Pelodictyon luteolum DSM 273: one gene and its partner. The protein of the gene in region 1 interacts with the protein of each later gene in a pairwise test. Links are inferred from orthologs where the notes say so. Each region holds a gene or a part of one and is shown in the gene's direction. Other genes may lie near its edges.

What was found.
Region 2: the proteins of sucD (region 1) and sucC interact in binary tests that used the Escherichia coli proteins (3 or more experiments, as listed by UniProt). The link is inferred for Pelodictyon luteolum DSM 273 from one-to-one orthologs.

What each region holds. Positions count from the first base shown.
Region 1 is NC_007512.1:1,954,837-1,965,224, reverse strand. Bases 7,400-10,388 are described here. They hold sucD (succinate--CoA ligase subunit alpha), read left to right. Parts: upstream 7,400-8,438; coding sequence 8,439-9,338; downstream 9,339-10,388. Other genes in these bases: PLUT_RS09020 (KpsF/GutQ family sugar-phosphate isomerase), read right to left, coding at 9,468-10,388; gatA (Asp-tRNA(Asn)/Glu-tRNA(Gln) amidotransferase subunit GatA), read left to right, coding at 7,400-8,426. Outside these bases: PLUT_RS09060 (electron transfer flavoprotein subunit beta/FixA family protein), read left to right, coding at 177-926; PLUT_RS09055 (electron transfer flavoprotein subunit alpha/FixB family protein), read left to right, coding at 926-1,888; PLUT_RS09050 (bifunctional nuclease family protein), read left to right, coding at 1,945-2,550; PLUT_RS09045 (outer membrane protein), read right to left, coding at 2,658-3,230; outer membrane protein assembly factor BamA, read right to left, coding at 3,408-5,870; PLUT_RS09035 (isoprenyl transferase), read right to left, coding at 5,867-6,742; more of gatA, read left to right, coding at 6,969-7,399. UniProt on the Escherichia coli protein: Succinyl-CoA synthetase functions in the citric acid cycle (TCA), coupling the hydrolysis of succinyl-CoA to the synthesis of either ATP or GTP and thus represents the only step of substrate-level phosphorylation in the TCA.
Region 2 is NC_007512.1:569,543-585,652, reverse strand. What follows is about bases 1,790-4,679. They hold sucC (ADP-forming succinate--CoA ligase subunit beta), read left to right. Parts: upstream 1,790-2,591; coding sequence 2,592-3,767; downstream 3,768-4,679. Other genes in these bases: PLUT_RS02565 (ABC transporter permease), read right to left, coding at 4,167-4,679; PLUT_RS02575 (nucleoside deaminase), read right to left, coding at 1,961-2,422; PLUT_RS02580 (hypothetical protein), read left to right, coding at 1,790-1,945. Outside these bases: PLUT_RS02585 (nitronate monooxygenase), read left to right, coding at 1-832; more of PLUT_RS02580, read left to right, coding at 923-1,789; more of PLUT_RS02565, read right to left, coding at 4,680-6,179; PLUT_RS02560 (efflux RND transporter periplasmic adaptor subunit), read right to left, coding at 6,176-7,147; PLUT_RS02555 (TolC family protein), read right to left, coding at 7,131-8,411; ribosomal protection-like ABC-F family protein, read left to right, coding at 8,714-10,675; PLUT_RS02545 (aspartate carbamoyltransferase catalytic subunit), read left to right, coding at 10,811-11,743; PLUT_RS02540 (acyloxyacyl hydrolase), read left to right, coding at 11,783-12,325; PLUT_RS02535 (NUDIX domain-containing protein), read right to left, coding at 12,415-12,921; PLUT_RS02530 (hypothetical protein), read left to right, coding at 13,173-14,267; PLUT_RS02525 (DUF302 domain-containing protein), read left to right, coding at 14,445-14,924; PLUT_RS02520 (DUF4212 domain-containing protein), read left to right, coding at 15,113-15,370; PLUT_RS02515 (sodium:solute symporter family protein), read left to right, coding at 15,424-16,110. UniProt on the Escherichia coli protein: Succinyl-CoA synthetase functions in the citric acid cycle (TCA), coupling the hydrolysis of succinyl-CoA to the synthesis of either ATP or GTP and thus represents the only step of substrate-level phosphorylation in the TCA.

The sequences.
Region 1 (10,388 bases):
GTTGGAATTTGTTTCGTGCCCGAGTGGTGGAATTGGTAGACACACTATCTTGAGGGGGTAGCGCCGCAAGGTGTAGGAGTTCGAATCTCCTCTCGGGCACACAGCCCAGAAAAAGCCGCTTTCGAGCGGCTTTTCTGGTTGATATGCTTTTCTGAACCGATAGAGTGTGGTGCACTATGGAAATTGCCGTCTGCGTCTGCCTCGTTCCCGACACTGCTTCCGTCATAGGTTTTCAGGACGGCCGGCTCGACATGACGAGGGTAAGCGAGGTCATGAACCCGTATGACGAATATGCCCTCGAGGAGGCGCTCAGGATGCGTGAGGGTCCGGGTGGCGGAGTGGTGCGGGTGTTCAGTGTTGCTTCCCCCGAGAAAAAGGAGCTGCTCCGGAAATCTCTTGCCATGGGTGCTGACCGGCTGGTGATTGTTGAGGGTCCCGCAACTCCCGATCCCTGGCAGACGGCCTCTGCGCTCAGGGATGCGTTCGCTGAAGTGTACGGGGACAGTATGCCGGATATGGTTTTCTGCGGTCGTCGGTCGACCGATTTCGGGAGCGGTGAGGTGCCGGGCATGCTTGCCGCGCTTCTCGGTATGCCGTCGGTCTCCGCAGTTGTGTCGCTTGATGTCGCCCCGGACGGGTCGTTTCTTCTGGTGCGCGAGATCGAAGGCGGAGCGGAGCACATGAGTGTCGGGATGCCGGTTCTGTTCAGCACTGAGAAGGGGTTGAATATCCCGCGTAAAACCAGCATGAAAGGGGTCATGGAAGCCCGCAAGAAACCGGTGGATATCCTGCCGCAAACAGAGACGCACGCTCCGAGGGCTGCTCTTTCTGCAATCCGGCCTGCTGTGAAGAGAAAGCCCTGCCATATGCTTGACGGGGTGGATGAACTTGTCCGGCGGCTCAACACTCATGAGGGCCTCTTCTGATGGGAAAGGTGCTTGTATTTCTTGAACAGCGCGAGGGGCAGCTGAAAAAGGCATCCCTCGACCTTCTGCTCCTTGCTGCCGAGCGGGCCCGCGCTTCGGGTTCCGGCCCTGTAGCAGCAGTGCTTCCGGGACCGGTCGAGACCGCCGGCCTTCCGCCTGTGGAGGGGACGCTGTACCACGCATCCGACCCCTCCCTTGCGCTCTATAATCAGTACAGCTACGCTGCCCTCATACAGGAGGTTCTCGCTCTGGAGGGTGCCGTTGAGCTTTTGTTCGCCGACACCGCACTTGCGCACGACCTTGCCCCGCTGCTATCCGTTCGCCTCCATGCTTCACTGCTCCAGGGATGCTCCGGGCTCCCTGCTCCGGGCGGGCCCTCCATGCGACCACTTTATTCGGGTGCGGCGATAGGGGAGTTCACATCCTCCGCTCCGCTCCGCATCCTCACCCTCAGCCCCCCGCCGGAACGCCCGACACCGGCTGGAGGAGGCTCGCTCCGGGTGATTCCCCTCCCGGTCACAAAGTCCACGGGGCTCTCAGCACTGGTCCGCGAGGTGGTGCTCCAGAGCGGCATGCCGGACGTCTCGGAAGCTGGAATCATTGTTGCCGGCGGCAGGGGAGTGGGAGGCGCGGAAGGGTTCCGGATGCTTGAAGGGCTTGCTCTCCTGCTCGGTGGCGCGGTCGGGGCCAGCCGTTCGGCGGTCGACGAAGGGTGGCGGCCCCATTCTGAGCAGATCGGCCAGACCGGCAAGTCCGTCGCCCCTGCCCTCTACATCGCCTGCGGAATTTCCGGGGCGGTCCAGCACCTTGCCGGCATAGGGCGTGCCGGAACGATCGTCGCCATAAACAGCGACCCCCATGCGCCGATTTTCGGTGCAGCCGATTACGGCCTCATCGCCGATCTTCACACAGCCCTTCCCGCCTTCACTCTTGCAGTGAGGGAGTTGCAGGAATTGAAATGATTAGCAGTACATTGTTGTTGATATTCGGAAAGTAAATTCCCCCAGAGACCGATACCATGGAGAAAGTACAGGTAGACATACTGGGGCTGTCGACCAGCCCCCATACGAACGGAGCTTATGCCCTCATTCTATATGAACTTGAAGGGAACCGTCGCCTTCCGATCATCATCGGGGGGTTCGAAGCTCAGGCCATTGCCTTGAAGCTTGAGAACATCAAGCCCCCCCGTCCATTCACCCACGACCTCTTCAAGAACATCGCAGACGCTTTCAATCTCCATGTGAACGAAATCTTCATCGACGAGCTGCACAACGAGACCTTTTATGCGAAGGTGGTGTGTGAGGTGAACGGCGAGATACAGGAAATCGATGCCCGGCCGAGCGATGCCATCGCCATTGCGGTGCGCTTCGGCGCACCTGTGTATGTAAGCGAGGAAATCATGGCTGAAGCAGGCATCAGGGAGGAACAGAAAGATGAGGACGAGTTGTCGGAAATCGCGGCTGAAGAAGCCATCGAGCCGGAGCAGGCGGAATTCCTCACCCCCGGTCCCGGTGCCCGCCTTGATGAGCTGCAGGCTGCGCTCGGGGAGGCCGTGAAGAGCGAGAACTACGAAGAGGCCGCCCGGTTGCGCGATGAGATCTCACGGCTGAAGAGCAGCTCTTGAGATCGCTTCGGTCTTAAGAAATGAAAAGAGGGGGTGTCGCGGCAAAGCCGCGACACCCCCTCCGTCGTTTACACCCCTACAGCGTTTGTCCGCTGAGGTTCAACCCTTCAGAATCCGACCCTGAATCCCAATAGCGCGCTGTGGCTTCCCGCCTGCGTATTGTCCAGGAATTCCAGAGTGGAGAAGTAGCGGTAGCGTGCGTCGAGCATGACACCATCAGCAACCGGTATGGCCAGACCTGCACCAATCTGGTAGGCAAGTGTGGTTTCATTGGGGTCGGTGGCGGCTACATTGTTGAAGTTGACATTGGCAACGCCGACGCCTGCCGTCAGATAGGGCTCGAAGCCGCCGGCATCGATGTCATAGTAGCCGTTGGCCAGAAGCGAAAAGATCTTCACGTCGCCGCTTGAAGCAACGGCGTTGTAGCCGTCTACCTCGCTCTCCTGATAGCCGGCTTCAGCCTCAACACGGTAGTTGCCGTAATCGCAGCCGATGGCTCCGAGTACCATGTAGGCGCCATTCATTTCAATATCGTCTCCCAGATTGGGCGCATTGTCCATGTCATCCATCCATGAGATGCCTCCGTGTAGGCTGCCATACATGTCAGCAGCGACAGCTGGTTGGGCTGTAAATCCAGCCAGAGCCAATCCTGTGAAGAGAAGTGCAAGTTGCTTTTTCATGGCAGTAATCATTTAGTGGTTGTCATTTTGATCGTTCTTCTGATATACATCTTACTGCTTTGGGGGTACCTTCATATATATAATGTATATGTTTTCGTAGAGTTCGGCAACAGAATAGACAATAAAAAAACCGGCCTGTTGAGGCCGGCTTTTTTATTGCCGCTGATTTGTCAGCAGTTATTCCATGCCGGTGCCGAAACTGAAGAGGAAGTTCCACCCCTGTTTATCCTCGCCCGGGCGGGGTGCGTCGAACCCGTAGCCGTAGTCAAGTCCGACCTGGCCGATGATGGGCAGGTAGAGCCGCATGCCGATGCCTGCGGACTTTTTCAGTTTGGACAGATCCACGTCCGAAGCGCTCATCCAGAGGTTGCCGGCCTCGGCAAAGACCAGAGCATAGACGCTGGCCGAAGAGGAGAGGGTCAGCGGATAGCGGATTTCGGAGGTGAACTTCGAATAGATTTTTCCTCCGTACAGATCGGAGGTTGTGTCTGTTCCGAACTGCGTGCCGATGCTGCGGTCGTCATAGCCGCGCAGGGCCACGGTCGGGAGTGATGACATGCCGCTGCCGCCCATATAGAAGTACTCGGTATAGGGGATGTAGTCCTTGTCGTCGAAAGTCGAGAGGTAGCCATGCTGGGTCGAGAGGTTCAGGACGAACTTCCTGTCGAGCGGTACGTACCAGCTGGTGCTGCCGGTGAACTTGTAGAAGTCGACGGTGCCGGGCAGGACTCCGCCGGCCAGCTGGGCCGATATCGAGCTTTTGCTGCCGTGTCTTGGGTAGATCGGGTTGTCGATGCTGTTGCGCGTGATGGTCTGCGTGATGGAGAACTCGTCGGCCTGTTCAGGGGCAGTGTCATCAATGAAGGAGAGGAAGCTTCCTTCACTGTGGAGGTACTTGAGCCGCCAGTTGATGGAGAAGTAGTCGTCGGGCCATGTCAGGCGCTTACCGATCGACAAGGTTGTGCCGTACTGGTCAATGGGTTGCGGATCATATACGTCGTTGGTCGTGTAGTCGTAGGAGCGGTGGCTGGTGAAGGCCGAAAAGCCGACGGAGGTCGGGGTGTCGAATGCCCATGGCTCGGTGAAGTTCAGCGAGATGGTCCGGTATTCGTCGCTTCCGAACTGCCACTGGAAGCCGAGTTTCTGTCCGTCGCCGTGCGGGATGGGCTTGTAAGCCTCGGCATTGAAGATGTCTTCAAGTGAGAAGTTGTTGAAGGTCACGCCGAGTGCTCCGGTGAATCCGGCATCGCTGTAACCGACCGAGGCGTTGAACGTGTCGGTCTGCTTCTCCTCGACATTGTAGGTAAGGTCCACGGTGTTGTTTTCCGGATTCGGGTCGATGTCCGGGGTCAGGGTTTCCGGATTGAAGTAGTTGAGCATATTGAGCTCACGGATGCTGCGCACAACATTTTTGCGGCTGAACATGTCGCCGGGTACCGTGTGGAGCTCACGGCGGATGACATGGTCCTTGGTTTTCGTGTTGCCCTTTATGTTGATGCTGCTCAGCTGGAACTGGCCGCCTTCTTCAATGTTGATGAGGATGTCGATGGAGTCGGGACGAACCACCTGCTCCTGGAGTTTGGCACGGAAGGAAAGATAGCCGCGGTCAAGGTAGAGTGAGCTGACGTCGGTATTGTCCTCAGAGTAGTTGAGCCGCTCCTGTATCCGCTTTGCGTTGTATACGTCACCTTTCTTGATGGCGAAGGTGGTGTTGAGGATTTGAGTGGTTGCGAAATCCTTCGAGTTGCCGGTCCAGGTGATGTTGCGGATGACGTACTTTGGCCCTTCAAGGATGTAGATGTCAAGCAGCAGCCCCTTGTTGTTTTTCGTGTAGGCCACATCGTGGCGCAGGACGCGTGCATCGCGGTAGCCGTTGTTGCGGTAGAACTCCACGAGGAGGTCCTGGTCCTCCTGCAGCTTGTCGCGGTCGAGTTTCGGGCTGCCGAATAACTTCCGCCACCAGGAGTTCTGGTGGGTCTCTTTGAAGACACTGCGGAGTTTGCCCTGGTCGAAGGCCTTGTTGCCGTGGAATGTGATTTTCTCGATCGACACCTTCCGCCCTTCGGTGATGGTGAAGAGGGCGTTGACATGGTTCTTCTTTTCTGAGCGCTGCAGCTTGAACTCGGCGCCGGCCGCCAGGTACCCCTTGCCGGCGTAGATTTTCTCGATTTTGTTTGCTGCGGTGACCAGTTCCTGCTCGGTTACGGTTTTACCTACCGGGAGGGCTGCGGTTTTTTCAAGCTCTTCAGTCTTGATCTTCTTGTTTCCCCTGAACGCAACTCCCTCCAGCACCGGAAGCTCTCCGACAACGAACTTCAGGGCGATCCTCCGGCCTCCGAGGTCGTTCTGCTCGATTCTGATGTCGCTGAAGTAGCCGAGGTTCCAGAGATACTGCATCGCAGTGGAGATCTCGGGGCCGGGGATGGCGATCCGCTGGCCTTCCTTCAATGGCATGCTTCCCTTTATGTCTTCCTCCTTGATCGACTGGAGGCCGCTGAATGAGATGGTGCCGAGGGTGTAGAGCTCATGCTGTGGTGCGGCTGCCGTTTTCTGGACAGTCGCGGCCCCTATGTTCCCCGAAGGGGAAAGAAGGAGTGCGGCAAGGAGGAGGATAAATGCGGGTTTCTGTGGAATGTTCATCGAGCGTTTTCTTTCAGACGGGTTAATGCTTCTGTATGATGTGCACCGGTGTTCTGGACCTGGTCGCTGGTCTGGCCGAAACGGCGTTCCCTGCCCTGATAGTCCCGGATGGCCTCGTAGAGTTGGGCCCGGCGGAAATCGGGCCAGTAGGTGTTGGTGAAATAGATTTCCGAATACGCGCTCTGCCAGATCATGAAGTTGCTGATGCGGAACTCCCCGCTGGTGCGGATGATGAGCTCCGGGTCCGGCATGGATGCTGTGGAAAGTCGTGATTCGATCAGCTGTTCGGTGACGGCAGGAGGATCGAGCAGCCCGGCCTTCACATCGCGGGCGATGGAGGCGCAGGCCTGGGTGACATCCCATTTGCCGCTGTAGCTGAGTGCGATGTTGAGGACGAGGCGGCTGTTGTTTTTGGTGATCTCTATGGTGTTTTCCAGCACCGTGCGGACTTTATCCGGCAGGAGGGCCGTGTTGCCGATGACGTTCAGCCGAACGTTGTTGTCGTGCAGCGCGCGGGTTTCACGGGCGAGGATGCGCACGATCAGCTGCATCAGGGCGGAAACCTCTTTTTCGGGGCGTTTCCAGTTTTCGGTGGAAAAGGTGAAGAGGGTGAGGTAGGGAACGCCGAGCTGGATAGATGCCTCCACCACATCACGGACCGAGCTGACTCCGGCGGCATGCCCCTCGATGCGTGTTTTGCCCTTCAGACGTGCCCAGCGGCCGTTACCGTCCATGATGATGGCGATGTGGGATGGGAGCTCACACGTTGCCTTAAGCTCCGCCTGTGCCCTGTCGTCTGCGGTTGCAATCTCCCCGGAAAACCAGTGGGCCTTTTTCGTGGCCGACGGGTCCAGTTTTTTTATCAGGGCCATGTTCTTTCTCTGCTCGGTGTCTATGGTTCCGGTGCGTATTCTCTGGCGTAATGCAGCGGGATCACGAATAGCTCTTCAAAACGGTTCAAATTGAATAATATGGATCTATTTGTTATTATACAAACCTTACAGTCAATCGGGCCCCCTGCAATTTCAAAGGGTTTTCGGGGCCGGATGTCAAGGCTCCGCTGTCCCGGGCCGTCCATTATAACCATTCATTAGAACCGTGCAATTCAGTAGTTACGAAGATCTGCGCTCCAGACTGCTGTCGCATGCGGTGACGTGTGAAGCGGTGGCCCGCCACTACCTCGACCGCATACGAAGCCACGAGGGCGACAACATATACATAACGGTGTTCGAGAATGAGGCTCTGCAGCGGGCCCGTTCACTCGACTTGAAGCTCGCTGGAGGCGGGACTCCCGGCCGGCTGTTCGGCATGCCGATGGCCATCAAGGACAACATCTCGATGAAGGGGGCCCCGCTTACCTGCGCTTCGAAAATGCTTGAGGGATACACGAGCGTCTATGACGCCACAGCCGTGCTCCGCCTTGAAGCCGAGGATGCCATCTTTCTCGGCAAGACCAATATGGACGAGTTCGCCATGGGCAGCTCGAACGAAAACTCGGCGTTCGGTCCTGTGCCGAACCCGTTCGATAACCAACGGGTGCCGGGTGGCAGTTCCGGCGGATCGGCAGCTGCCGTGGCAGCAGGCCTCGCCATGGTGGCCCTTGGATCCGACACGGGTGGTTCAGTCCGCCAGCCGGCAGGGTTCTGCGATATCGTAGGACTGAAGCCTACCTACGGAAGGATCTCCCGCTACGGTCTCGTGGCATTCGCTTCCTCGTTCGACCAGATCGGCGTGCTTGCCCTGAACTGCGATGATGCCGCGCTCGTGCTTGAGGTGATGGCAGGAGTCGATGGCAAGGATGCGACATCCTCCGCGCATCCGGTTCCAGCATACGCAGCCGAAATGACGGACGTCAGTCTCAAAGGGCTCCGGATCGGCGTTCCCGAAGAGTTTTTCAACGAGAGCCTGAACCCCGATGTTGCCAGTGTCGTACGAGCCAAGCTTGAGGAGCTGCGTCTGCAGGGTGCCGAGCTTGTCAACCTCACCCTTCCGCAGAGCGATTATGCAATCGCGGCCTACTACATCCTCGTCACGGCTGAGGCATCATCCAACCTTGCCCGCTTCGACGGTGCCCGGTACGGGTACCGTTCGGAAGCGGCCGATGACCTCTCCTCGATGTACGTGAAGTCGAGGACCGAAGGGTTCGGGGCTGAAGTGAAGCGTCGCATCATGCTCGGTACCTACGTGCTCTCTGCAGGCTACTACGATACCTACTACAAGAAGGCCCAGCAGGTCCGCCGTCTCTTCCAGGACCGCTACCGCGAGGCGCTCAAGGGGGTTGACGTCATCGCCGGCCCCACTTCACCCTTTCCTCCGTTCGGCATCGGCGACAAGACGGCAGACCCTCTTGAAATGTACCTGGCCGATGTGTTCACGGTGCCTGCCAGCATCGTCGGCATGCCGGCCCTCAGTGTTCCCGTGGGCTATGACAGCCTCGGCCTTCCGGTGGGCATCCACCTTATCTGCAATTTCTTCGAGGAGGGGAAAATGCTCGGCATCGCCCGCCACATGCAGCGGCCGGACTCCTCACGCATACCAGCTCCCAGCAACCATTAAATCATCGATATTATGAGTGTATTGGTCAACAAGGATACCCGCCTGGTCGTCCAGGGCATCACCGGCGGCGAGGGGACCTTCCATACTTCCCAGATTCTTGAGTACGGCACCAACGTTGTTGCTGGCGTGACGCCCGGCAAGGGCGGGGTGCTGTACCACGGCAACGACCGCGACAAGTTCTGCCGCCCCGTTCCGGTATTCAACACCGTGAAGGACGCTGTTGAGAAAGCCGAGGCGAATGCCACGGTGATTTTCGTGCCGGCCGCTTTTGCCGCCGACGCCATCATGGAGGCCGCCGATGCGGGGCTGAAGGTCATCATCTGCATCACCGAGGGCATTCCGGTGAACGACATGATGAAGGCATATGCATTTGTCCAGGAGAAGGGCGCGGTGCTTGTCGGGCCGAACTGCCCTGGCGTCATCACCCCCGGTGAAGCGAAAATCGGCATCATGCCGGGCTTCATCCACAAGAAGGGCACCATCGGCGTGGTTTCGCGCAGCGGCACCCTGACCTATGAGGCCGTCCACCAGCTGACGAGCGTCGGGCTCGGCCAGTCGACCTGCATCGGCATCGGCGGCGACCCTATCATCGGCACCCGCTTCATCGATGCCGTAAAGCTTTTTGCCAAGGACGATGAAACCGAAGGACTCATCATGATCGGCGAAATCGGCGGCAGCGCCGAGGAAGAAGCTGCCGAGTACATCAGGAAATATTTCAAGAAACCGGTTGTCGGCTTCATCGCAGGCCGCACCGCGCCTCCGGGCCGCAGGATGGGCCATGCCGGCGCCATCGTTTCGGGCGGCAAAGGTACTGCAGAGGAGAAGATCAAGGCGATGGAGGCCGCAGGCATCCACGTCGTCGACAGCCCTGCCGATATCGGCGAAGCAATGCTGAAAGCGCTCGGCCGCTAAGCGTTGCTCTTTTCCCGCTCATGCCGGGTACTATAACACTGAACCCCTGCCTTTGGCGGGGGTTCAGTGCTTTATGGGTGTTGCTTTATCGGGTGCTGCTTGCCGGGGTACTGCTTCCCGGGTGGCGGCTCAGAGACCGAGTGTCAACAGGTCATGCAGGTGGATGAGGCCTATAGGGCGGTTCAGGGCGTCGCAGACCATGAGCTGCGTTATGCGCCAGGTTTCGAGGATGTCGAGGCACTCTTTTGCGAGCATGTCAGGCCCGGCGGTTTTCGGGCCGGCCGTCATGACATCGCCTGCAGTCCGTGAGAGGAACTCTTCGCCTTTCTGGACAAGGCGGCGGAGGTCACCGTCGGTGAAGATCCCTTTCAGGCGCCCATCGCTATCGACAACGGCACTGACCCCGTAGCGCTTTGAAGTCATTTCAAGGATCAGGTCCGAAAGGGACGAGCTTTCGTGAACCACCGGAACCGCATCTCCCTTTGCCATGATGTCGCCGACACGGACGGTCAGGCGCCGACCGAGTGCGCCTTTGGGGTGGCTGAGGGCGAAGTCACGTTGTGTGAACTGTTTCTCCTCCATGAGCGCAATGGCCAGAGCGTCTCCCATGGCGAGCATGGCGGTTGTGGAAGTTGTCGGAGCAAGGTCGTAGGGACAGGCTTCGGTGCCGATGCCGGTATCGAGCGTGATGTCGGCGTTCTCACCGAGAAAAGAACGGCGGCTTCCGGTCATGGCGATGATTTTCACTCCGATCTGGCGGAGCGGTGGAATGATGAAGTTGAGCTCCTCGGTGGTACCGCTTTTGGAGAGGCCGATGACAACATCGTGTTTCTGGACGATGCCAAGGTCGCCGTGGGCGGCTTCGGCCGGGTGGAGGAAGACTGCAGTCGAGCCGGTCGAGGACATGGTGGCCGCCATTTTCTGGCCGATGATGCCCGATTTGCCCATACCGGATATGATGATCTTGCCCTTGCAGCCTGCAAGAAGGCTCACTGCACTTGAAAAACTGCCGTCGAGGCGTTCGGCCATACGGAGGATGGCCTCGGCTTC
Region 2 (16,110 bases), 1.4 Mb from region 1 along the record:
CCTCGCCGCAGGCCTCAACCTCCGCACCCTCGACCTCATCCAGGACCACCCCCGGTTCCGCGACGTCAAGATCGGCATCGTCATCTCCTCGGTAAGGGCTCTCTCCATCTTCATGAAACGGGCCGTGCGCCTCGAGCGCCTGCCGGACTATATTGTCGTTGAAGGCCCGCTTGCCGGCGGCCACCTCGGCTTCGGCCCCGACGACTGGAAGAAGTTCGACCTGCATACCATCTTCACGGAAGTCCTCGCATTCATCAAAGAAGAGGGACTCCAGATCCCGGTCATCCCTGCCGGAGGCATATTCACCGGTACCGATGCAGCCCAGTACATGGCCGAAGGGGCTGGCGCCGTCCAGGTAGCAACCCGCTTCACCATCACGGCGGAGGCCGGTCTTCCCGCCAACGTCAAGCAGGAGTACCTCAACGCACGGGAAGAGGACATCGTCGTCAACATGGCATCCACCACCGGCTACCCGATGCGGATGCTCCGCCAGTCGCCAACCCTCCGCTACGCCATCAAGCCGAACTGCGAGGGCCTCGGATACCTGCTCGAAAACGGCGGCAAGTGCACCTACATCGATGCATACCATAAAGCTCTAGAAGAGCGCAGACCGGGCGAACCGCTCGAGGTCGAAGAAAAAACCTGCCTCTGCACCGGCATGGCCAAATACGACTGCTGGACCTGCGGCCACACCACCTACCGCCTGAAAGAGACGACCAACCGCATGGCGGACGGCACCTGGCAGCTCCCCCCGGCCGAAGACATATTCCTCGACTACCAGCACAGCCAGGATCACTCGATCCGCCTCCCCAAGCATCCCGAGGGACGCTGAGCGCTCTTTTCATAAAAGAAGTCGTACGAAGTCGTACATTAGTGAGAATGATACGACAGACTCTATCCCGCTAACCAAGGGGACGCAGGCATGAAAAGAAAAGCAACGGCACTCCTCTACGCCTTCACGGCAGCAGCCATCCTGCTTGTCGGGGTCTTCACCCTGAACCAGATCACAGCAGCCGCAGGGCTTTTCGACACCATCATCCCTTATGGAGGCCTTGCCTTCATCGCCCTATCGACCACGGTCATCGTCTGGCTGGCATGGACTGCTGTCCGCTTTCTCTCGACACCACGGCACCCTGCACTGCCCGGTGATGCCGGTGCAAAAGATCTGGCATCCTACGCCGCATGGATGGGATCGCGCATGCCGGTTCACCCCATGCATCCGGACCGGAATGGAAAGCAAAGCGACCTGCGCTGGGTACGGGCCAACCTGAAGCTGCTTGAAGCCGAAGCCCTCACCGCCACGAAGGAAGTTGCCACAAAAAACTTCTTCGTCGGCGCCTTCGCCCAGGGTACCGCCTACGGCACATCGACCTCATTTTTCAACATGATCCGTCTGGTATGGCGCATCTACTGCATGCACCACCGCCGGCAGAATTTCAGGGAGTTCATTGCCCTCACAAGAGGGGTATACGAACTCCTGCCTCTTTCCGACTTCCAGAAAGAGGAGATTCCAGCTCACATCAAGCCGATCATCCAGTCGTCATTCAGCAATACGCTCTCTTCGCTCCTGCCGGCAGGCAACCTCCTGACACCCTTCTTCCTGAACCTGTTTCTTGCAGGATCAACGAACGCATACCTGACATGCCTTGCCGGCATGATCACGACACGGCGATGCCAGATGACGACGGAGGAGGACCGGCGGGAAATCGTTCAGCAGAGCATGTTCGAAGCCGCCTTCATGCTGAAGGAGATCGTCAGGGAGTGCAACCCGGTGCTGTCGGTGACGATCAGCACCGCGGTGAAAAAGGCGGGCATCGAAAGCCTCGATACCGTCACTCCGCCAACGGCGGGCAGCGGCATCGCCCAGGACCTTTTCTCCCATCTGGCCAACTCGGTGAAGCACATCATCCGCGAGAACATCTCCGTCGAAAAAGGCGGAGAGTAGCCCTCACGCCGCCAGTTACCGCACCTTTCTTCGAAGCTCCGCGAAAAAGTCCTGCAGGAGACCTTGAGCGCGGGCCTCCATGATACCGCCGAACACCTCCGGCTGGTGGTTGAGGGCGCGGCATCCGGTGACATTCAGGACCGATCCGGCAGCCCCCATCTTCGGGTCGTAGGCACCAAACACCACCCGGCCGACTTTCGCATTGACGATTGCCCCGGCGCACATCGGACAGGGCTCCAGTGTCACGACAAGCGTACAGTCGTTGAGGTATTTGTTGCCGAGAGTCGCCATGGCGGCAGTGAGGGCGATGATCTCGGCATGGGCCGTGGCGTCTGAAAGGGTTTCGACCTGATTATAGCCCCGCCCGACGACGTGGCTCGATGCGTCGAGCACCACCGCACCGACCGGCACCTCCCCGGCTTCAAATGCTTTCCGGGCCTCACGAAAGGCCAGCTCCATGAAATAGGTGAAATCCATATTGATCCCTTTGCGTGTCAATGTCCGGTATTGATGCCCGGTATTAATGTGCGGTATTAGTTTTCCCGTCCGCGTAAATTTTACTATAATAAAGTTTATGCGCAATTCTCGCCTTATCCCGTCAGGGATGCGTACGAAAAACCGTCAGTAACAAAAGACCTCAAGCAATATGAACATTCATGAATATCAGGGCAAGGATATCCTGAGGAAATTCGGGGTGGCCGTGCCGAAAGGAATCGTCGCCTATTCGGCTGAGGAGGCCAAGCAGGCAGCTGAGCAGCTGTTCGCCGAGCAGGACAGCCCTGTGGTGGTCATCAAGGCCCAGATCCATGCGGGCGGCCGCGGCAAGGCCGGCGGGGTGAAGCTCGCCAAGTCTCCCGAAGAGGCGCATGAGATCGCATCGCAGATGCTCGGCACCACCCTCGTCACGCACCAGACCGGCCCCGAGGGCAAAGAGGTACGCAGGCTTCTTGTCGAAGAGGGCATGAACATCGACCGCGAGTTCTACGTCGGCATCACCCTCGACCGCGCAACTTCGAACAACGTCCTCATGATCTCCACTGAGGGCGGAATGGAAATCGAGAAGGTTGCCGAAGAGACCCCGGAGCTGCTTCTGAAGATCCAGGTTGACGCACGTTTCGGCCTCCAGGGCTTCCAGGCCCGCGAGGCGGCATTCTTCCTCGGCCTCGAGGGCGAACAGTTCCGCAACGCAGTCAGCTTCATCACCGCGCTCTACAACGCATACACTTCGATTGATGCGGCGCTAGCCGAAATCAACCCGCTTGTCGTCACCAAAGAGGGACGCGTGCTCGCCCTCGACGCCAAGATCAACTTCGACTCAAACGCCCTGTACCGCCACAAGGACTTCATCGAGCTCCGCGACATCTCCGAAGAGGACCCCTTCGAAGTCGAGGCCTCGAAATCGAACCTCAACTATGTCCGCCTCGACGGCAACGTCGGCTGCATGGTCAACGGCGCAGGCCTTGCCATGGCGACAATGGACATGATCCAGCTTGCCGGTGGACGCCCCGCCAACTTTCTGGACGTCGGCGGTGGAGCGAGCCCCCAGACGGTCGAGGAAGGCTTCAAGATCATCCTCAGCGACAAGAACGTCAAGGCGATCCTCGTCAACATCTTTGGCGGCATTGTCCGCTGCGACCGTGTTGCCGGCGGCATCATCGAGGCTGCCAGGAAAATCGGACTGAATCTGCCGGTCATCGTGCGCCTTGAGGGTACGAACGCCGACATTGCGCAGAAGATGCTCGATGAATCAGGCCTGAACCTCATCGCAGCCGACGGCCTGAAGGACGCCGCCCAGAAAGTGAACCAGGCGCTCTCGGCCTGAGCAGCGTAGTATGGCGGTTCCTGAACAGGACCCGTCAGCAGACAAATACAGCAGAAACCCCGGCCCAGGTCGGGGTTTCTGCGTTTAGGGGCATTGCGCTCGGGCATAAAAAAAGACAGGGAAGGAGCACAACCCCCCTTCCCTGTCTACTTCAACAACAACCCATCCCAGCCTCTGCATCAATCAACCATCCATTCACAAGTCATTCACATCACAACGGCATACGGTTCATCTGGAAAGAACTGCTGTTGAAAATCCAACCACACACATCACACAACACACATAACGCAAACACACATTCACTACTCTGTAGAGAGCACGGTGCAACCATTTCACCGGCTTTCATAGAGTATGACGAGCTCCACCAGGAAACCTTGCACAAAAAAAAACTTTTTTTCCTCACTCGTAGCGCAGCGCCTCCACCGGTCTGAGTTCGGCTGCTTTCCGTGCAGGCCATAGACCGAAGAATATGCCGGTGATCGCCGAAAAGAACGTGGCGAGCACGATGGAAACGATGGAGGTTTTGACGGCCCAGCCGGCAAAAACGGCCAGCAGCGCTGAAATCCCGATGCCGGCAATGATGCCGATGATGCCGCCGCTGAGGGTCAGGCCCACCGACTCCACCAGAAACTGCAGCATGATGTCCTCCCGGCGCGCACCGATGGCCTTGCGGAGCCCGATTTCACGGGTGCGCTCAGTCACCGACACCAGCATGATGTTCATGATGCCGATGCCGCCGACAAGGAGCGAAATGGCCGCAATGGCACCGAGCAGCATGCTCATGGTCCGTGTGGTACTTGAAAGCATCTCCTGGATCTCGGTCATGTCGCGGATGTTGAACGAGTCGTCACCTTCCCTGAGGCGGTGATTCTTCACGATAAGGTCGGAGACAGCCTCCTTGGCACCATCGATTCCCTCAGCGCTCCGGACCTCGACGTAGATACTGTTGAGATAGTCCCGGCCAAGAACACGGTACATGGCTGTAGTCACCGGAACAAGGACCACATCGTCCTGGTCACGGTGTGTGGAAAAACCCTTCGCCGGCGCAATACCGATGACCTTGAAGTTGATACGGTTGATTTTTACGGTATGGCCGATGGGGTTGTTATTGCCGAACAGCTCCCGTGCAACGGTTACGCCGATGACAGCGACTTTTTCGCGTTTCCGGATCTCATCCCGGGTGAACCATCGCCCGATGGAGGGGACGAAGGCGCGCATGGATCCATACTCGTAGCCGACTCCGTCGAGGGTGGTGCTCCAATTGCGGTTACCGAAGACAATCTGTCCTGAGCCGTTGACGGTTCCGGCCGCACCTTTCACAAGAGAGTGCATCCTCGAGATATCCTTCACATCCTTGAAGGTGAAGCGGGCGACCGCCCCGTCTCCTTGTGCAGCCCCGCGCACCCTGGCCGAGCCGCCCCGGACCGAGATGAGGTTGGAGCCCATGGATTTCAGCTCCTCCTCTATGGATACCTTAGCGCCTTCTCCGAGCGCCATCATGGCGATGACGGAAGCCACGCCGACAAGGATGCCGAGCACGGAAAGAAGGGAGCGCACCTTGTTGGCGAATATGGACTGGAACGCCTGCTGGACAAAGCCGATGAATCGGCCGTCCTGCCATACGGACAGATTGCGCGATGCATCCATCATGGCGTGCGGGTCCAGAGTAAGCGGAACGGACGGTCCTGCCGGCAGGCATACCCTGTCGCGACGCTGGTCGCTGACCACCAGACCATCGCGCATGGTGATCACCCGGTCGGCATAGGCTGCTATCTCGTCCTCATGGGTCACCATCACGATGGTGCGGCCCTCACGGTGAAGTTCCTCGAGGATCTTCATGATCTCCAGGGAGTTCCTGGAATCAAGGTTGCCGGTCGGTTCGTCGGCAAAGAGGATCATGGGGTTGCCGATGAGAGCCCTGGCAATGGCCACCCGCTGCTGCTCGCCGCCGGAAAGCTGGCCGGGGGTATGGTCGAGCCGGTGCATGAGACCAACCTTTTTAAGGCTTTCGAGCGCCTCATGGCGGAAATCGCCCTTCAGGCCGCTGTAGATATGGGGAAGTCGCACATTGTCGACGATCGACATGCGCTTGAGGAGATGAAACTGCTGGAACACGAACCCTGCAACATGGTTGCGGAGCCCGGCCTGCCCGTCTTCGGGAAGCGCGTTGACATTCCGGCCTAGGATGCGGTACTCTCCCCGGTCTGGATTGTCGAGCAGGCCGAGGATATGGAGCAGCGAGGACTTACCGGACCCCGATGAGCCCATGATAGCCACGAACTCTCCCTCCCGGATCTCAAGGGAAACCCCCCGCAGGGCATTGACCGTGCTCTCCCCTACCGGATAGGTACGGTGTACATCGACCAGTTCCAGAAGCGGGGTCGTGGGAGCCATGGGGAGCATGGAGGTCATGGCTTTTTATCTTTTTTCTTCCGCTTCGGCATGAACGGATTGGAACCGCCGTTGTTTTCCGGAAGGACGAAGGTGGTATCGGGAAGCAGGACCCGTGAACTGTCGGTGAGCCCTTCGAGGATCTCAGCCCGCCCATCGTCCGTGAGGCCGACCCTCACCTCCTGCGGCCGCCCCTCCCCTCCTCGTTCTCCCTCAAGCAGCACCGTTGTTCTGCCATTACGGGTTGAGAACGTTGCTACAGGAACCAGAAGGGCGTCCGTCTTTTCACGGACGATGATGTCGATGTTGGCGCTCATGCCGGAACGGAAGACATCGGGAACGGTTTCGGGGATCACGTCCACATAATAGATGTTGACGTTGTTCTGCAGATGCGACTCGTAATAGATGTGGCTGACCCTCCCATTGAGACGGATTTCGGGGTAGGCATCAAGCCCGATGAGCGCTTTCTGGCCCACCTTAACCCGTCCGATGTCAGTTTCATCGACGTAAGCCTTCACGATCAGCCGGTCGGAAAGCACGAACAGCGAATCGGAGGACGTCACGGTCTGGCCGGGCTCGATGCTGCGCACGATGACCTGCCCGTCGATCGGTGCGAGCACGGCTGTCGGACGGTAGACCGACTGCCAGTAGGACTGCTCGCTGCTGCCCTGAAGACGCGCGGCATCGAGCAGGGCTGCCCGCTCGCTGGAACTGAGCAGCGCGAGCACCTGTCCCTTACGCACCATCGCCCCTTCCTCCGCACGGACCTCCTCCACCCGTCCCGCAACGGAAGGAAGGATCTTCAGCCGGTTGCGGGGCTCGACCTCTCCGGTGGTCGACACCTTCAAAACGATCCGCCCCCGCTCCGGCATCACCACCGAATACCTTGTAGCGCTCTCCTTTCGGCCACCTGCGGTGAAGAACAACACCGACCCCGAGACCAGCCCGAGCAGGGCGACAGCCGAGAGTACCTTAATCCACAACTTCATCAAGTCCTCCTCCTTTAGCCTGTATCCATTGAGCCTCTGCAATCCAGAGATTGCCGCCGGCATTGAGAAATTCCTTTTTCGCACTGACAAGATTGTCTTCGATGATCACCCAGTCATCAAACGAGATGAGCCCGTTCGAATACTGTGCATCAGCAATCGAGGAGCGCTCGACGGCCGCATCGAGATATTTTTTCTGCACCGTGAGGCGCTCCCGGGCATCGACGAACTGCTTCCAGCTGGCCTCAAGCAGGTCCAGAACCTGAAGCATGCCGCTCTCCACGGCGGCATCCTTGCCGCTGAGTGCGGCCCGGGCCCCGGCAACCCTCGCCCGTCCGGCTCCGCCCTCGTAGATCGGCACAACGAGCTCCACGCCCGCATGCAATGAAACGTTTTCCGGAGGCCAGTCACTGGTCTCGCTCCTGCCGGCCGATGAACGCAGGTACAGCTCGGGCGCAAAAGCGCTTTCGGCAGCGGCAAGGCTGTAACCTGCAGCATTCCGGACTGCCTCAAGCTCAACGACAAGGGGGTTCCTCCGGGCAATCGCCTGAAAATCGGGTGCCAGCCTAGTTTCCGGCACAGGGGCAGTGAACGACCCCGCAACCCTGAGGGGGCTGCGCTCCCGGCGTCCGAGCGCGGAGGAAAGCACGCAGCGGGCAAGGACAAGTCCGCGTGAGGCCTGCGCGACCTCGAACTCAGCTGCGGCAAGATCTGCCTCAGCCCGCCGGAGCGAACCGATATGCTCGCGGCCCGCACGGTAGCGAAGCGCGATGAGACGGGCGTTGTTTTTGCGGCGAAGAGCGATGTCGGATGACAGTTCCACCATTTCCTGCGCCTTCAACAGCTCGGTGAAAGCACTGCGGAGCACAAAGCGGACGTCTGCAGAAACGCCAGCCATGGAGCTCTCGCGTGCTTTCACCGACTCGGCCGAAGCGTCACGGAGTTTGGAATTCTTCCGGCCATCATAAAGCAGCTGGCGGGCGGTCACGGAATAGGAAAAGAGGGATGATGCCCCTGAGGCCCCGCTGCCGACCGTGCCGCCTGTGGTGACGGAGCCTGTCACGCCAAGGCTGGGAAGGAGTGTCGAGCCGGCAAGCAAGCGTTCCGCCTCGGCCTGCCGGAGAAGGGCCCTCGAAGAGGCGAGATCAGGATGGCGGGCCCGCGCCTCCATCACACACCCTCGCCAGCTCACCGCCTCTTCGGCATGGAGCACAGCGGGAGCAAGGCCGAGAAAGAGCAGAACGGGAAAAACGATGGAGCGCTTCATGGCAGGGAGAACAGAGCGTTGAAATACAGGTACATGATGGTTGGACGAGAGATACGCAAAAAACCTTGCACGTTCCACAATAGCCGGAACGATTCAAATAAACAACAATCCCTCGTCCTCCATTGCAATAATTGCGTTAAATCATTACATCCAAAGCCGCTGAAGGCAGCGCGCCGGTATCCCTCGGGCAGCAGGGGGAGAATTGAGTTTTCAGGCGGGGGGGACGGGGGGTTTCATTGAAAAAATCAGTACCTTCAGTGCCAAGACACAACCATTGACTATGACCAAAGGGCACATCGACCATGTTTGAAGCGCGCAACCTCTCCCTCAGCGTCGGCACCAAGGAGCTTCTTTCCGACACATCGTTCCGGGTCGGCGACAAAGACCGCGTGGGCCTCGTCGGGCTGAACGGGACCGGCAAGTCCACCCTGCTGAAGCTCATCAGCGGCACCACCGCCGCGGACTCCGGGCTCATCAGCAACGGGCAGTTCATCAAGTCTGCCGAAACAACCATCGGCTACCTGCCGCAGGAGATCTCGTTTGCCGACGACCTGGAGAAAACGGCCCTGCAGTATGCGCTGCAGGCAAACGCCCGCCTCTACGAACTCTCCGGGAAGATCACCACTATGGAGCATGAGCTCGCACTGCCGGAACAGGACTATGAAAGTGCCGGCTACCACGACCTGATCGAGCGCTACTCCGACGCCACGCATGAGTTCGAGCACCTCGGAGGCTATACGATGCAGTCGGATGCCGAAAAGGTGCTGGCGGGTCTCGGATTCAGTGAAATCGACTTCCACAAGAAGGTGAAGTCGTTCTCAGGCGGATGGCAGATGCGCCTGCACATCGCCAAGCTGCTCCTGCAGAACCCCACCCTGCTCCTGCTCGACGAGCCGACCAACCACCTCGACATCGATTCGCTCCGCTGGCTGGAGAACTACCTTCTGAACTACGAGCACAGCTACATGATCGTCTCGCACGATCGCTTTTTCCTCGACAAGCTGACCACCAAGACGCTGGAAATAGCCTTTCAGCGCATCGACGAATACAAGGGCAACTACTCGCGCTACGAAATCGAAAAAGCGGAGCGCTTTGAGCTCCTCATGGGCAAGTACGAAAACGACAAGAAAAAGATTGCCGAACTGCAGTCGTTCGTAAACCGGTTCCGCGCCAAGGCGACCAAGGCACGGCAGGCACAGAGCCGGCTGCGCCAGATGGAAAAGCTCGAAAAAGAGATCGAGTGCCCGGAAGAAGACCTGTCGCGGATCTCGTTCCGCTTCCCCAAGGCACAGCCATCAGGTCGCAAGGTGATGCGCCTTGACGGGGTCGGAAAAAGCTACCCCCTGCCGGACGGCACAACAAAGGAGGTGCTGCGGGGAATCGATTTGGAGATCATGCGAGGAGACCGCATCGCCATCGTCGGCTCGAATGGCGCAGGAAAAACGACCTTCTGCCGGATCCTGGCCCAGGAGATTGATTTCGAAGGCAAACTCTCGGTCGGCCATAACGTGTCGATGAACTATTTCGCCCAGCACCAGACCGAAACCCTCGCCCCGGAAAAAAGCATCTATACCGAGATGCTTGATGCCGCGCCGACAGCCGAAGCGCAGAAAAAGGTGCGCGACATCCTCGGCTGCTTTCTTTTCAGCGGTGATGCGATCGAAAAAAAGATCAAGGTGCTCTCCGGTGGTGAAAAGTCCAGGGTGGCACTTGCAAGGATCCTTCTGCAGGCCTCAAACCTCCTCGTGATGGATGAACCGACCAACCACCTCGACATGCGTTCAAAAGAGATGCTGATCGACTCGCTGGAAAACTATGACGGGACCCTTCTCCTCGTCAGCCACGACCGCTACTTCCTCGACAGCCTCGTCAACAAGGTCGTAGAGCTCAAGAACGGCTCCATCCAGCTCTACCTCGGCACCTATGCGGAGTACCTTGAAAAGGCTGAAAAGAACCTGGAAGAGGAAAAGGCCCGGGAGGCTGCGGCAATGAAGGCAAAAGCAGCGGCTGAAAAACCTGCGAAAACCGGAACCCAAGCCCCTGCAGCAAAACCCGCGGCAAAAAAAGACAGGAAAAAGATCGAAGCCATCGAAAAGGAGATCAACCGCCTTGAGCAGGAAAAGGAGCGGATGGAGACCCTCATGGCAAACGAGGATTTCTACATGAAAAGCCAGGCTGAAACCGCAGCGACCCTTGAAGGCTACCACGCACTTTCGGCCGAGCTCGAGCAGATGTTCTCCGACTGGGAGAAAGCCGGCGGATAAGAGCTTCCGACACTGGCGTCGACGCAGGCGAAACGCCCACAGTATTACACTTGCTGCAGTAGTTTCGGAACAACAAAAATTTCATACATTTAACAGAACTTTCGCATTTACAACAAGAACTCTCCCATGGCAGCACTGCAGCACCTTACGGGACTATGCGGCATGTCCGCCGGCACCCTCAGCGGACTGCTCGACAAAACTGAAGGCTTCAAGAAAGAGCTCACCGCACCCGCCCCGTCTTTCAGCCCCTCTCTTCAGGGCAGACGGATCGCGCTGGTGTTTTTTGAAAACTCCACCAGAACCCGCTTCTCGTTCGAACTTGCGGCAAGGAACCTCGGAGCCTCCACGCTCGGCTTCAGCGCCTCAACGAGCAGCGTCACCAAGGGTGAGACACTCAGCGATACCATCAAGAACCTGGAAGCCATGCAGGTCGATGCCTTCGTCCTGCGCCACCCATCCTCAGGGAGTGCGGAGTTCATCAGCGGCATCACAAAAAAACCTGTCGTAAACGCCGGTGACGGCGCAAACGAACACCCGACCCAGGCCCTGCTCGACATGTTCACCCTGCGTGAACACTTCGGAACGCTCAAGGCCATAAAGGTGGCCATCATCGGCGACGTGCTCCACAGCCGGGTGGCCCGTTCAAACATTCACGGACTGCTCACGATGGGTGCCGAAGTCGGCCTCTGCAGCCCGGTGACCCTTCTTCCGCCAGACTCGGAAAAACTCGGCGTCAGCCTTTTCACCGACCTTGACCAGGCCCTTGGCTGGGCCGATGCCGCCCTGGTGCTCCGGCTGCAGCTTGAACGCGCGACCGGCGGCTACCTCCCCTCTCTGCAGGAGTACTCCGTCCATTACGGGCTTACCGATGAACGGCTTGAGCGGACTGCCCGGCACCTGCTGGTGCTGCATCCAGGACCGATAAACCGTGAAATCGAAATCTCTAACCGCGTGGCAGACCGCATCCAGCCACCCGGATACTCGAAAAGCATGTTGCTCGAACAGGTCACCAACGGCGTTGCCGTCCGTATGGCGGTGCTCCAGACCCTGCTTGCCGATACACCTTAGCAGTACCCACACACACACTAACATTCAACCCTCAACGCCATGAAAACGACACACACACCCTTCAAGGCCGGAATCCTCGCACTCATCACAGCACTATGCATGCTCCCCCTGCAGGCAGAGGCAGCAACCAGCGACTGGCTGCATGAAGCACGGGTGGGCATCCTCGCCCACGACACCGACATCAACCTCTGGGGCGCTGTTCCCTCCGAACAGGGCGTGGATTTCAACGCAGAGCTCATTTTCACACCCGAGTGGGAGTTCTGGGGCGGTTCGGCACGCCCGAACGTAGGACTTTCCCTGAACAGCTCCGGTGACACCAGCCACATCTACGGCGGCGGCCTCTGGGAGTACCAGTGGAAGAACGGCGTCTTTTTTGATGCGGGAGTCGGACTCTCGGCAAACAACGAATCCGGCAAGGATCTCGGAAGCGCCGTTCTCCTCCGGCTCGCACTCGAGGTAGGATACAACCTCAGCGAGTGCAACAGGATGTCGCTCATGATGGACCATATTTCCAACGCCAACACTGCCGATCCCAATCCGGGCATCGACAACATCGGCATCCGCTTCGGCCATCTGTTCTGAACCGGAAACACGGACCAACATACCCGATAACGCAAAAGCCCCTGAACTGCAGGGGCTTTTGTATTGTAAATGCGGACAAGGTGGAAGACTCAGAGCAGTGAATCGAAAAACTCGGGCACGGCACCAGAAAACCCTTCCTGAGCACCTTTGCGTAAATAGTCAGGAAGGAACGGCGGATAGAGGTCGTAGCGATGAAGGTCCGCAACCGCCAGCCAGTCGACCCGCATGATCATCTGCTGGTCATCGGGGTATTCGGGGTCCCGGCCGGTAATGGTTTCACCCCCTGTCACCTCACAGTGGAAGCCGAGAGAGACCGAGTGATGGCGCTCCCCCTGGCCCGCAACACCGGGGTAGGGATAGAGCAGCTCCTTCACGAAAATCAGCCCGCCAACATTGCAGCTGAGCCCGGTCTCCTCCATCATCTCACGCCGTACCGCATCTTCCAGCGTCTCGCCGCGCTCAACCCCACCGCCTGGCAGAATCCAGTAACTCTCCGGCAGAAGAGAGTCCCCGCTGGCAAAACTCTTATGCTCCACAAGCAGGACATGCCCGTCCCTGATGCAGAGGGCGCTGACGCGCAATGTCACATCTCCCATATTCATATCCCCGTCAATAGTTGGTGCAGCCGACGCGGCGCAAACCTTTATATAATAGTCATATACTCTAAATGCAATACAGTGGAAAAAGAAGACAAAAAATAAATTTGCTCCTTTCCTGTTGAAATACTTACATTTAGGGTTAAGTACAAGCACACACGTTCTTTTCTGTATCCGGTTCCGCCGACTTTCAGGGTAACGGGACCATTTTTCTCTGCAACGCACACACACAACCTAACGGAGAACAACACATGAAAAAAATGCTATCGCTTGCTGCAATGCTTGCAGTACTGTCATACGCATCACCTGCTTCAGCTGAGCTGAAATTCGGTGGAGACGCCAGCGTCAGGGAACGCGCTGAATTCAAGTCATTCCAGAACGATGACGTCAAGTCGCAGTACAGGATCCGCCTGAAGGCAGCTGCCGATCTCGGTAGCGGGTACTTCTTCAAGACCATGCTCATGAACGAGGAAAACCTTGCCGGCGGCTGGCAGACCGTTGGATATGGTAACAGTGAAAAAATCACCGTCGACGTGTCCAACTTCTACTTCGGCCGCATGATGGCAGACAGCCACTACATGATGGGCCGTATTCCGCTCAACAGCTTCAACAACCCGGTGCTCGACCTCTCGCTCTACCCGATGCAGGCTCTCGACACCCCGGTCTTCAACATCAACTACGACCGTGCTTACGGCTTCAACTACGGCACCAAGCTCGGCAACGGGGACCTCTCCGCCACCATCCTTGTGCTCGACAATATTGCCCCCACATCAAGAGAAGGTCTTTTGAATGACGGCTACGGCGTCCACCTCTCCTACAAGACAACCGTAGGTGATGTCACCCTTGAGCCTCAGTTCCTGACCGTGCTGGGCAGCACCGACATATGGAGCCAGACAAAGGTATACACCGCTGCCGCGACAGCGGCGGCCACAGGATATGCAGACCCAACAGCAGATCTCACCTTTGCCAAGAGGGTAACTCCCTGGACCTTCGGTGCAACGGCATCGGTTCCTGCCGGTGAAGCAAAACTCTCCGGTGCAGCATTCTACAACTTCGCCAATGACGGCGCCGTGGACTACCACAGCACCCTCGTCCGCGTGAAGGGCGAGTACGGACCGGTCATGGCATGGGTTGATTACAATGCCGCCAGAGACAATGCACTGGGCCATGACTATTCGAACACCTTCGTGTGGGCACAGTACAAGTACAGCGTCTACGAGTCAGCAGCTGGGACATTCAGCCTCCAGCCGACCGTCCGCTGGCTGACAACCTCCGACGAAACAGCCACGAGCAATACCGACAACAGCACCCTCCGTGCCGAGCTGTGGGCAACAGTAACCTTCTAAGCGTACTCGCTACGCCAGAAGCTGGAAAGGGCCGCCTCCTTGGGCGGCCCTTTCTATTTACTGCCCGGTTATGGGCATTTGCCTGAAAAGCGATTTCACCGTACATTGAAATGTATGTACTGTGCAACACGGCACTTCGGCCGGCATCCTCTTCGAACAATCAAAAACGAAAAAAACATGAACAAAGCCGTCACCTTCTTTGCGGGACTCATCGCAGGCATCATCCTCACCGGGCTTCTTGCCATGCGCATGATGCCGGGCTTGATGCTCACCACCCATGAGAGCCGCTACGCGACCGTGGAAGAAACCTGCGCTGCGCTGACATCCTCAATCGAAGCCAACAACTGGCAGTCGCCCGCAACACGCGACATGACAGCCTCCATCGCAAAGCAGGGCATCACGCTAGACAAGCAGGTCAGCATTGTCGAGCTCTGCAATGCGAAGTATGCCCAGGAAGTCCTCGCCACCAACCCTGAAGTCTCCACCCTCATGCCCTGCGCCTGGGGTGTTTATGAAGGAGAGGGCGGCAAGATCTATGTTACCGGCATGAACATGGGCCTCATGGCCAAGATCTTCGGAGGCAATATCGCCAAGGTCATGGGTGGCAGCGTTGCCGATGACGAAGCAAAAATGCTTGCCCCGGTCATTGCCGAGTAATCCCTTACTGCAGCACTGAAGTACCATACTCCCGAAAGAGCCTGGAAATACGCGGCACTTTCGGGAGCACTGTTTTCAGCCGTATCAACAATCGTTTAAAGGCTTCTGTCCTAATAATCTTTTTCCGTACCTTACGGGTATGTATGTAGTATAGCACGCATCATCACAACCATTAACTCACAACATCCATGGAAAAAGGCAAACTCCAGGAGTACTGGAAAATCAACCTCGGCTACCTCATCGGGTTGCTGGTGGTATGGTTTGTCGTCTCATACGGGTTCGGGATTCTCTTTGTAAACCAGCTCAACGCCATCCAGATCGGCGGCTTCAAGCTCGGATTCTGGTTTGCGCAGCAGGGCTCGATCTATGTCTTCGTCATCCTGATCTTCGTCTATGTCGCACTGATGAACAAGCTCGACAAGAAATTCGACGTCCGCGAGGACTGAGGGCTTACCTAAAAAAACCAGCACACACAACAAAACCTTAACTGTTTACCGCTATGGATGTACAAATGTGGACATACACCATCGTGGGAATCACCTTCCTGATCTACATCGCAATCGCGGTGTGGGCAAAGGCCGGTTCCACGAAAGAATTCTATGTTGCCGGAGGCGGCGTTCCGCCGGTCCTCAACGGCATGGCGACAGCGGCCGACTGGATGTCGGCGGCTTCGTTCATCTCAATGGCCGGTCTTATCTCATTCATGGGATATGACGGCTCCGTCTACCTGATGGGCTGGACCGGCGGCTACGTGCTCCTTGCACTGCTGCTTGCCCCGTACCTCCGCAAGTTCGGCAAGTTCACGGTTCCCGATTTCGTCGGAGACCGTTACTACTCGAATGCAGCACGCACCGTGGCCATCATCTGCGCCATCTTCGTCTCCTTCACCTATGTGGCAGGCCAGATGCGCGGCGTCGGCGTGGTGTTCTCGCGGTTCCTTGAAGTCGACATCACCACCGGCATCATCATCGGCATGTGCATCGTGTTCTTCTACGCCGTTCTCGGCGGCATGAAGGGCATCACCTACACCCAGGTGGCCCAGTTCTGCGTGCTGATCTTCGCGTACCTCGTGCCCGCAATATTCCTTTCCATCCAGATAGCCAACAACCCGATCCCGCAGATCGGATTCGGCGGCGCAGGCGCTGACGGCATTCCCCTTCTTGAGAAGCTCGACATGCTGCACAAG